2 regions of the Dactylosporangium sp. CS-047395 genome follow, and region 2 is predicted to be linked to the other one. Evidence: riboswitches for the same ligand, from Rfam matches in the RefSeq annotation. Region 2 holds a riboswitch; the other holds the start of a gene.
What was found. Region 2 has a riboswitch for glycine ahead of ACQP00_RS40460 (L-serine ammonia-lyase). Riboswitches for the same ligand answer to the same signal wherever they lie in the genome.
Positions count from the first base shown of each region.

Region 1 (4,989 bases), 950 kb from region 2:
ACCCCGGTAACGCTCCGTAGCTACGAAGAGGTCACTCTTCGTAAGCGGAGGTGGGGGGACACGCACACACCAGGTTGCGGTCCCCGTAGCTGTCGTCGATCCGGCGGACCGGCGGCCAGTACTTCGCCTCCCGCGCCGAAGCGCTCGGGTACGCCGCCACCGTGCGCGGATAGGCGTGCTCCCAGGCATCGGCCGTGACCACCGCCGCCGTGTGCGGCGCGTTGACGAGCGGGTTGTCGCCGGCCGGCCACTCGCCCGCCGCGACCCGGTCGATCTCCTCCTTGATCGCGATCATCGCGTCGCAGAAGCGGTCCAGCTCCCCCAGGTCCTCGCTCTCGGTCGGCTCGACCATGAGGGTGCCGGCGACCGGGAACGACATCGTCGGGGCGTGGAAGCCGTAGTCGATGAGCCGCTTGGCCACGTCGGCCACCGTCACGCCGCTGACCCGGGTGATCCCCCGCAGGTCCAGGATGCACTCGTGGGCCACGAGGTGCTCCGCGCCGCTGTAGAGCACCGGGTAGTGCTCACGCAGCCGGGCCGCCACGTAGTTCGCCGCCAGGACCGCCGTCGCCGTCGCGCGGGTCAGCCCGTCGGGGCCCATCAGCCGCAGGTACGCCCACGGGATCGGCAGGATGCCGGCCGAGCCGAACGGTGCCGCCGACACCGGTCCGACCGGCGCTGAATCGGCCAGGAACGGGTGCGAGGGCAGGTACTTCGCCAGGTGCGCGCGGACCGCCACCGGCCCGACGCCCGGGCCGCCGCCGCCGTGCGGGATGCAGAACGTCTTGTGCAGGTTCAGGTGCGACACGTCCGCGCCGAACTTGCCGGGCTTGGCGAAGCCGAGCAGCGCGTTGAGGTTCGCGCCGTCGACGTAGACCTGCCCGCCGGCCGCGTGGACCTTGCCGCACAGCTCCGCGATCGCGGTCTCGTACACGCCGTGCGTCGACGGGTACGTCACCATGATCGCGGCGAGCCGGTCGCGGTGCTGCTCGATCTTCCGGTCCAGGTCGGCGAGGTCGACGTTGCCGAGCTCGTCGCAGGCCACCACCGCGACCCGCATGCCGGCCATGACCGCGCTCGCCGCGTTGGTGCCGTGGGCGCTCGACGGGATCAGGCACATGTCCCGTTCGGTGTCACCGCGATCCAGGTGGTACCCCCTGATCGCCAGCAACCCCGCCAGCTCCCCCTGCGACCCGGCGTTGGGCTGCAGGCTCACGGCGTCGTACCCGGTGACCTCGGCCAGCCAGCGCTCGAGGTCCGCGATCAGCCGGCGGTACCCCTGGGTCTGCTCGACCGGCGCGAACGGGTGCACGTCGGCGAACTCGGGCCAGGTGATCGGCTCCATCTCGGCCGTCGCGTTGAGCTTCATGGTGCAGGAGCCCAGCGGGATCATGCCGCGGTCGAGCGCGTAGTCCTTGTCCGAGAGCTTGCGCAGGTACCGCAGCATCGCCGTCTCCGAGCGGTGGCTGGAGAACACCGGGTGCGTCAGGTAGGACGACGCGCGGCGCAGCTCGGCCGGGACCGCGTCGGTGGTGTCGAGCCCGGTGACGTCGGCGTGCCCGAGACCGAACGCGGCGAGCACGTCGCGCAGGTGGCCGAAGGTGGTCGTCTCGTCGCAGGCGATCCCGATCCGGTCGGCGTCGACGCGCCGCAGGTTGATCCCGCGCTCCGCGGCTGCGGCGACGACGGCGTCGGCACCGGACGGTACAACCGCGGAAATCGTGTCGAAGAAGGCACCGTGCTCGACGGTGATCCCGCCCGCGCGCAGCCCCGCGGCCAGCCGGACGGCCATGTCGTGGGTGCGCGCCGCGATCTCCCGCAGCCCGTCGGGGCCGTGGTAGACCGCGTACATGCTGGAGGTGACGGCGAGCAGCACCTGCGCGGTGCAGATGTTGCTGGTCGCCTTCTCGCGGCGGATGTGCTGCTCGCGGGTCTGCAGCGCGAGGCGGTAGGCCGGGGCGCCGCCCGCGTCCTTCGACACGCCGACGAGCCGGCCGGGCAGGGTGCGCTCGAGGCCCTGGCGGACCGAGATGTACCCGGCGTGCGGGCCGCCGAAGCCCATCGGCACGCCGAGGCGCTGGGCGCTGCCGACGGCGACGTCCGCGCCGATCGCGCCCGGCTCGCGCAGCACGCACAGGGCCAGCAGGTCGGCGGCGACGGTGACGATCGCGCCCCGCTCGTGGGCCAGCGCGACGAGCGCCTCGTGGTCGCGGACCGCCCCGGACGCGCCCGGGTACTGCAGGTGCAGCCCGAAGAACGCCTCCGGCAGCTCCTCGGCGCCCAGCTCGAGCACCCGCACCTCGATGCCGAGCGGCTCGGCCCGGGTCCGGATGACGGCGAGCGTCTGCGGCAGGACGTCGGCGTCCACGACGTACACGTCGGCCTTGACCTTGGAGGAGCGCCGCGCGAGCGTCATCGCCTCCGCGGCCGCGGTCGCCTCGTCCAGCAGCGACGCACCGGCGACGGGCAGCCCGGTCAGGTCGGCCACGACGGTCTGGAAGTTCAGCAGCGCTTCGAGCCGCCCCTGAGAGATTTCCGGTTGGTACGGTGTGTAGGCCGTGTACCACGCCGGGTCCTCGAGCACGTTGCGCACGATCACGGGCGGGGTGTGCGTCCCGTAGTACCCGACGCCGATCATCGACACGAGCGGCCGGTTCGCCGCCGCGAGCGCCCGCAGCTCGGCGAGCACCTCAGCCTCGGACGCGGCCGGCGGAAGCTCGAGCGGCTGGTGCCACCGGATCGAGCCGGGGATGGCGGCGCTCATGAGCTCTTCGACCGTCTCGTACCCGACGGTCTTGAGCATGCGGGCCTGCTCGTCGGCGCTGGGGCCGATGTGCCGCGCGGCAAAATTGGACATATAGCCACACTCTCTGGGTCGCGGACAGGGGCGGACGGATGCGCGTCCTCCCCCTCTGTCGCTTACTCCAGAGGTGCCAACCCGATGCGGTCCTTTGTGCCTGAGAGGTTCCGGGGAGGATTTGCCCCTTCGGCGTCGCTGTGTTCCTGCCCAGCGATCTCTCCCGCACGGGTATTGCCGGCAGTCCTACCCTACCAACTGTGCAGGACTTGACCATCGTGGCGAAGCACACGATCTCCTCGGCGATCGCCGGCTCCCGCGCACCCGGCCCGGGTTCGAACTCCGACCGGCGGGATGTGCTTCAGGTTCCGGTGGCCGCGTCCTGGTCCGAGAACCAGCCTCGCACACCTGCGCCGGCCCCGCGTCCCGAGCGGTCCGCATGGCAGCTCGCCGCCCGGCAGCCCGACCGGCGAGGCAACCCAAGCGACCGAAGGCGCGCCGACCGGCCTCACCCGTCCGAAACCGTCGACGAGATCCTGAACCGCGCGGAGCCCCTCGATGCCTGACTCCCCCGACCACGACGGCCCCGACCACGACGGCGCCGACCACGACGGGCCGGATCGAGCCCGGACCGGGCGGGCCGAGACGATCGCCGCCTTCCACGCCGGCCTCGACGGCCCGTCGTGGCGCGTCGCCGGCTGGGGCAGCGCCGAACTGCAGCGCGCCCGCTTCGACGCCCTCACCCGCACCGCGGACTACGCCGGCGGCACCGTCCTCGACTGGGGCTGCGGCCCCGGCGACCTGTTCTTCCACCTCCGCGCCATGCACCTCCCGCTGGACTACACCGGCGTCGACCTGGACCCGCGGATGGTCGCCCTGGCCGAGTCCCGCGGCGTCCCCGAGGTGTCGCTGCTCCCACCGGGCCAGGCCCCCGGCGGCCGCTACGACTTCGTGTTCGCCAGCGGGATCTTCCAGTTCGCCGATCCGGCCGATCCCCTCTACTACCTCAGCATTTTAGAACACGCGTACGACATTTCCCGCCGAGCCGCGGCCGTCACCTTCCTCAGCGCCCAGCGCCCCCCGGAGGCGCGAGCGGCCGACGAGCTGTACGCCGACCCGGCCGTCCTGGCCCGCTTCGCCGCCGCCCTCACCACCCGCTGGCGGATCGACCACAGCTACCACCCGGACGGCGGCGACTTCACGATCGCGCTGTTCCGCTAGCGCCGAGCTCCCGCAACAACCACTCCAGGTCACCGGGCAGATCGGGGTCGTGCCCGGACGGCTCCGCCGCGAGACCGAGCCGGCGCCGGATGCCGGGCCGGAGGTCGTCGGCCGGGTGCTCCAGGAACTCGACGAATGCCTGCGCGGTGCCGTGCCGACGGGCCGCCCGGAGCAGCACGGCGAGCACCGCGGCCCCGGCCTGGCCGACGACGTCGTACGCGGCCCAGTTGTCGTCGGTCCAGGCCCGCGGGTCCACGACGAGCCGGGCCAGGACGTGACGCTCATCCGCGGACCCGGCCACGGCGTCGAGCAGCGCGGCCGCCGAGTGTGGGAGGCGGTCGAGGAGGCGCAGCAGCTCCAGCCAGGTCTCCTCGGGCAGCGCGGCGACACGCTCGGGCACACCGATGAGCCCGGCGATCGTCCGATCGACGGCGTCGAGGTCCCGGCCCGCCTGCGCGAGGATGAGCGCGTACTGGACTGCGGCCTCGAGGGTGGCCCCGCCGAGGGCCAGCTCTGGCGGGTCCGGCCAGGCGTTGCCGTACCGCGCGGCGCGCAGGAGGGCCCCGCGACCGGCGAGCGCAGCGGCTCGTCCCGCCGGGAGACCAGCCTGAGCTGGTTCATCAGCCAGAGCTGGTTCGTAGCCGCCGTCACGCCGATCAGCGTGCCGGCGTCGACCGGCGGCAGGCGCTCGAGCTCGGCGAGCGTGCCCGGAGCCTCCCAGACCTCCGGCAACGCCTGGGAGCCGGCCAGCAGGACGGCATCGGCGAACGCCGAGTTCGGCACGATGTCCAGGTTCGGCGGCAGCACCCCACCCTCGCGCACGTCCAGCGCCAGCCGCTCCCAGTGCGTGTCGAAGCCCGCAGCGTCCAGGAAGTCCAGGGCCCGCCGCATCATCACGTGGCCGCCCGGCTCGGAGCGGCCGACCAGATACGTGGCCAGCCCCGCGGTCAGGTCGTCGGCCAGCCCGACCG
Region 1 covers NZ_CP192015.1:7,717,972-7,722,960, forward strand. The annotation lists gene ACQP00_RS36400 (DUF5999 family protein) at 1-10, shown strand, start outside; gene gcvP (aminomethyl-transferring glycine dehydrogenase) at 32-2,857, opposite strand; glycine riboswitch at 2,935-3,033, opposite strand; gene ACQP00_RS36410 (hypothetical protein) at 3,058-3,363, shown strand; gene ACQP00_RS36415 (class I SAM-dependent methyltransferase) at 3,356-4,018, shown strand.
Region 1: another riboswitch for glycine. It lies ahead of gcvP (aminomethyl-transferring glycine dehydrogenase); the one in region 2 lies ahead of ACQP00_RS40460 (L-serine ammonia-lyase).

Region 2 (4,989 bases):
GCACGCCGGCCGGGCGGTCGGCCCGCAGCCGGTGCACCAGTCCCTGGGCCGCGTCGTCCTGGGCGCCGCCGCGCAGGATCAGGTCGACCGTGGCCGTGCCCGTCCCGGCCGGCTTGGCGGGCGCCACGCCGGCCACCGCGGGGTCGGACTTCCACCTGGCGGCGTACGCGTCGAGCGACGCGGCGTCGGTGCGGGCCACCACCCGGACCGTCGGCTTGTACCCCTGGCCGAAGCGGGCCGCGAGATCGTCGGCGACGCGGGCCGACTCGATGCTGCGCGGCACCCCCTCCAGGCGGGGCATCTTGAACGTGACCCCGAGCAGCGGGGAGCCGGCCGCCAGCAGCAGCAGGGTGGTGCCCAGGGCGATGAGCACCGGGCGGCGCTGCACGATCCGCGACAGCCCGGCGAAGAAGCCGCGCTCGGCGTCCTCGCGGTCCCGGGCCCGGGCGATCGCGCGCTTGGACGGGCGGATGCGCTTGTGCAGCACGCCGATCAGGGCTGCGGTGAAGGTCAGCGCGGCCAGCATGGCCACCACGGCGATCGACACGCCGCCGGCGCCGAGCGCGCTGAGCTGGTGGACCGAGAACATCATCAGGCCGGTCAGGGCGGCGGCCACGGTCAGGGCGCTGAAGAAGATGGTGCGCCCGGCCGTCGCCCAGGCCCGCCCGATCGCCTCCGGGGGCTCGAAGCCGGCGGCGACCTCCTCGCGGTACCGGGCCACGAGCAGCAGGCCGTAGTCGATCGACAGGCCGAGGCCGAGCAGAGTACACACGGTGACGACGTTCTGGTCGAGGTCGGTGACCCGGCTGAACAGCCACAGCAGCGGCATGGCAGCGGCGATCGAGACGACCGCGGCGAGCACCGGCAGCCCGGCCGCGACCAGGCCGCCGAAGACGAACACGAGCACGACCAGGGTGAGCGGCAGCGAGATCAGCTCGGCCCGGCCGATGTCCTGCTGCAGCGTGCCGCGCACGTCGGCGTTGAGGATCGGGCTGCCGCCGACCTCGACGGTGGCCTGCGGTACACCGGAAGCGGCCAGATCGGCGTCGATCCGGTGCAGCCGGCTCCGCAGCGTGTCCAGGACGTCGGAGCGCTCGCTGTTCTCGAGCTTGTCCAGCGTGACGACCACGATCAGGCCGTGGCCGTCGGTGGCCAGGTAGGCCGGGGCCTGCGCCGCGGGAACCGAGAACGGGGTGGCCACCGAGGTCACGCCGGACGCCCCGGTCAGGTCGGCCGCGGCGGCGTCGACGGCCGACTTCACCGCGGGCGCCTTCGGGTCGACGTCGTCGAGCAGCCCGATGACCGTGCCGCTGGAGTCGTTACCGGTGGCGATGGCATCCATGCCGTCGATCGACTCGACGTGCTTCGGGTTGCTCGGGTCCGCGATCGCCGAGAACACGGGCCCGAAGCTGAGCCCGCCGAGCACGACCACGACCAGCCAGAGGCCGATCACCGACCAGCGGTGCCGGAAGCAGAACCGTCCGATGCGCGCCACCACGCCCAGTGCCATGCCCGAAAGCTTCTCACTAGCACTCGATCACGGTGACGGCCAGCCCTCCTCGGGCGGTCTCCTTGTACTTCACGGACATGTCGCGGCCGGTCTCGCGCATGGTCTTGACCACTTTGTCGAGGGTGACGTGGTGGGCGCCGTCGCCGTTGAGGGCGAGCCGGGCCGCGTTGACCGCCTTGACGCTGGCGATCGCGTTGCGCTCGATGCACGGGATCTGCACCAGGCCGCCGACCGGGTCGCAGGTCAGGCCGAGGTTGTGCTCGAGGCCGATCTCGGCCGCGTTCTCGACCTGGCCGGGGCTGCCGCCGAGGGCCTCGCACAGCCCGGCCGCGGCCATGGCGCAGGCCGAGCCGACCTCGCCCTGGCAGCCGACCTCGGCGCCGGAGATCGAGGCATTGCCCTTGATGATGATCCCGACGGCCGCGGCGGCGAGCAGGAACCGGACCACGCCGTCGTCGTCGGCGCCCGGCACGAACCGCGTGTAGTAGTGCAGGACGGCCGGGATGATGCCGGCGGCGCCGTTGGTGGGCGCGGTGACGACCCGGCCGCCGGAGGCGTTCTCCTCGTTGACGGCCAGGGCGTACAGGTTGAGCCAGTCCATGACGTGCAGCGGGTCGGACATGTCCGATTTGTGCGACAAGTCGGCGTGAAGTCGAGGCGCCCGCCGGCGAACTTGCAAACCCCCGGGCAGGACGCCCTCCGGGCGGGTGCAGCCGTTGTGCACGCACTCCTGCATCACCGACCAGATGTGCAGGAGTTCGGCCCGGATCGCGGGCTCCGAGCGCCAGGACAGCTCGTTGGCCAGCATCACGTCCGAGATCGAGCGCCCCTCGCAGTGGGCGAGCAGCTCGCCGCCGGTCGTGAACGGGAACTTCAGCGGCACGTCGGCCTCGGCGATCACCCCGTCCGGTCCGACCACGAAACCGCCGCCGACCGAGAAGTACGTGCGGGCCAGCAACTCCTCCCCCGCACCGTCCCACGCGGTGAACCGCATGCCGTTGGGGTGCTCGGGGAGGCTGCGGCGACGGTGCAGTACAAGATCGGCGTCTGGATCGAAGGCGATGGCGTGCTCGCCGAGGAGCGCGATCCGCCCGTCGCGCCCCGCCTCGGCCTCGGTGTCCACGGTGGCCGGGTCGGCGCCCTCCAGGCCGAGCAGGACCGCCTTGGGCGAGCCGTGCCCGTGCCCGGTCGCCCCGAGCGACCCGAACAGCTCGGCCTTGACCCGCCCGACCCGCGGCAGCAGCCCGTCGTCGGCCAGGCGGGCGGCGAAGCGGCGGCCGGCGCGCATCGGCCCGACGGTGTGCGAGCTGGACGGGCCGATGCCGATGGAGTACAGGTCGAAGGCGCTGAGCGTCACGGAAGGCTCCCCTGGTGTCGAGGGTGGGCCTCCCCGCTCTGTCATCGAATGCCTGAGAGCTTCACCGCCGTGGTGGGCGGTTTGCACCGTGGGCGCGGGACGCGGCGTCCCGGCTTTTCAGAGTCGCCTACCCGCGGCGGTACGTGGGCCTGAGAGATTCCCGGGGAGGAGTTGCTCCTTCGGCGCCCCTGTTGCCAGAGGACTCTCCCGTCGCAGGTGATGCGGCGTGCTATGCGGTTGTCAGGCCGACGGTACACTGATCCGCGGAACTCCGGATTCCGCCCCCGTGGAGACACGTCGCAGATGGGGGCGGGACCTCGCGTAAGTCGCGAGGAGGAGGTGGCGACAGCACTGGATGCCTGCTGCCCACCTTCAGGGAGTACCGAATCATGGAACTTGGTCTTGGCCTGCCCGTCAGCGACCCGCCGCGGCTGCTCGACTGGGCCCGCCGCGCCGAAGCCGCCGGTTTCGCGAGCGTCGCGCTGCTGGACCGGCTCGCCTACGACAACCCCGAACCGCTCGTCGCGCTCGCCCTGCTGGCCGGGGCCACCACGCGCATCCGGCTGCAGACCGAGGTCCTGCTGGCCCCGCTGCGCGGCACGGCCCTGCTGGCCAAGCAGGCGGCCACCCTCCAGCTGATGTCCGGCGGCCGGTTCCGGCTCGGCGTCGGCGTCGGCGGGCGCGCGGACGACCACGCGGCCGCGGGCGTGCCACTCTCCCAGCGCGGCGCGGTGATGGACCGGATGCTGGGCGACCTGCGGGCGATCTGGGGCGGGGCGCCGTACCCGACGACGCCCATCGGCCCGTCCGCCGCTCCGCCGCTGCTCATCGGCGGCTTCGCCCCGGCCGCCCTGGCCCGGGTGGCCCGCTTCGAGGCCGGCTTCCTGTGCGCGGCGCCGCTGCAGTGGGCCGGAAAGCTGGTCGACACGGTCCAGGAGCAGTGGCGGGCCGCCGGTCGCGCGGGCCGGCCCCGGCTGGTCTGCCAGGTGAACGCGGCCACGCCGGCGTCGCTCGATCGGGCCCGCGGGGCGGCCGCCGCGTACTACGCCTTCACCGGCCGCGAGGGCTGGGGCGAGCCGATCAGCGACCCCGGGCAGCTGGCCGAGACCGTGGCCGCCTACCGGGAGTTCGGCGCCGACGAGCTGATCCTGTACTGCTGGGGCGACGACCCCGGCCAGATCGAGCTCCTCGCCCGGCATGCGAAGCTGTCGTGATGGCGCGTATCGGCGTGATGTTGCCGCGGGACCTGCCCGCGGATCGGGTGCTGGCCTACGCCCGCCGGGCCGAGGAGCTCGGCTTCGACGAGCTGTGGGTGGTCGAGGACCTCGGCTTCCGCGGCGGCGTGGCGCAGGCCGGCGCGGTGCTGGCGGCCACCGAAAGGATCGTGGTCGGCATCGGCATCCTCCCCGCGGGCGCCCGCAACGCCGCCTTCGCCGCGATGGAGCTGGCCACCCTCGCGCAGCTGTTCCCGGGCCGGTTGATCGCCGGCATCGGCCACGGCATGCCGGCCTGGATGCGCTCGGTCGGCGCCCACCCGGCAAGCCCGCTGACCCTCCTGCGCGAGTTCACCGTCGCCGTGCGCACCCTGCTGCGCGGCGAGCCGGGCCCGCCCGCCGGCCGCTACGTCCGGGTCGAGGGCGTCACCATCGAACAGCCTTCGCTGGTACCCCCTGTGGTCCTCGGCGTCCGCGGCCCGAAGTCCATCGCCGTGGCGGGCGAGGTCTCCGACGGGCTGCTGCTGGCCGAACCGGCGGCGCCCCCGTACATCGCCGGCGCCGTCGCCCGCCTCACCGCCGGGGCGCAGGTCATCACGTACGACGTCGCGGTGGTCGCCGACGACGGGGCAACCGCGCGCGACCTCGTGCGGCCGGGGCTGGTCTGGATCGGCGAGCCGGACTGGGCCCCGCACCTGGCCCCGCTGCCCTTCGCCGACGACCTGGCCCGGCACCGCCGGGAGGCGCCGAGCCGGGAGGCGTTCGCCGCCACCCTGCCCGACGCCTGGGTGCGGGAGCTGTCCCTGGCCGGCACCCCCGACGAGGTCCGCGCCCAGATCGCCGCCCGCCACGCCGCCGGCGCGACGAGCGTGGTCATGGTCCCGGCCGAGCCCGACCCGCTCGCCGCG
Region 2 covers NZ_CP192015.1:8,665,441-8,670,429, forward strand. The annotation lists gene ACQP00_RS40455 (MMPL family transporter) at 1-1,510, opposite strand, end outside; gene ACQP00_RS40460 (L-serine ammonia-lyase) at 1,527-2,867, opposite strand; glycine riboswitch at 2,896-2,994, opposite strand; glycine riboswitch at 2,995-3,087, opposite strand; gene ACQP00_RS40465 (LLM class flavin-dependent oxidoreductase) at 3,257-4,081, shown strand; gene ACQP00_RS40470 (LLM class flavin-dependent oxidoreductase) at 4,081-4,989, shown strand, end outside.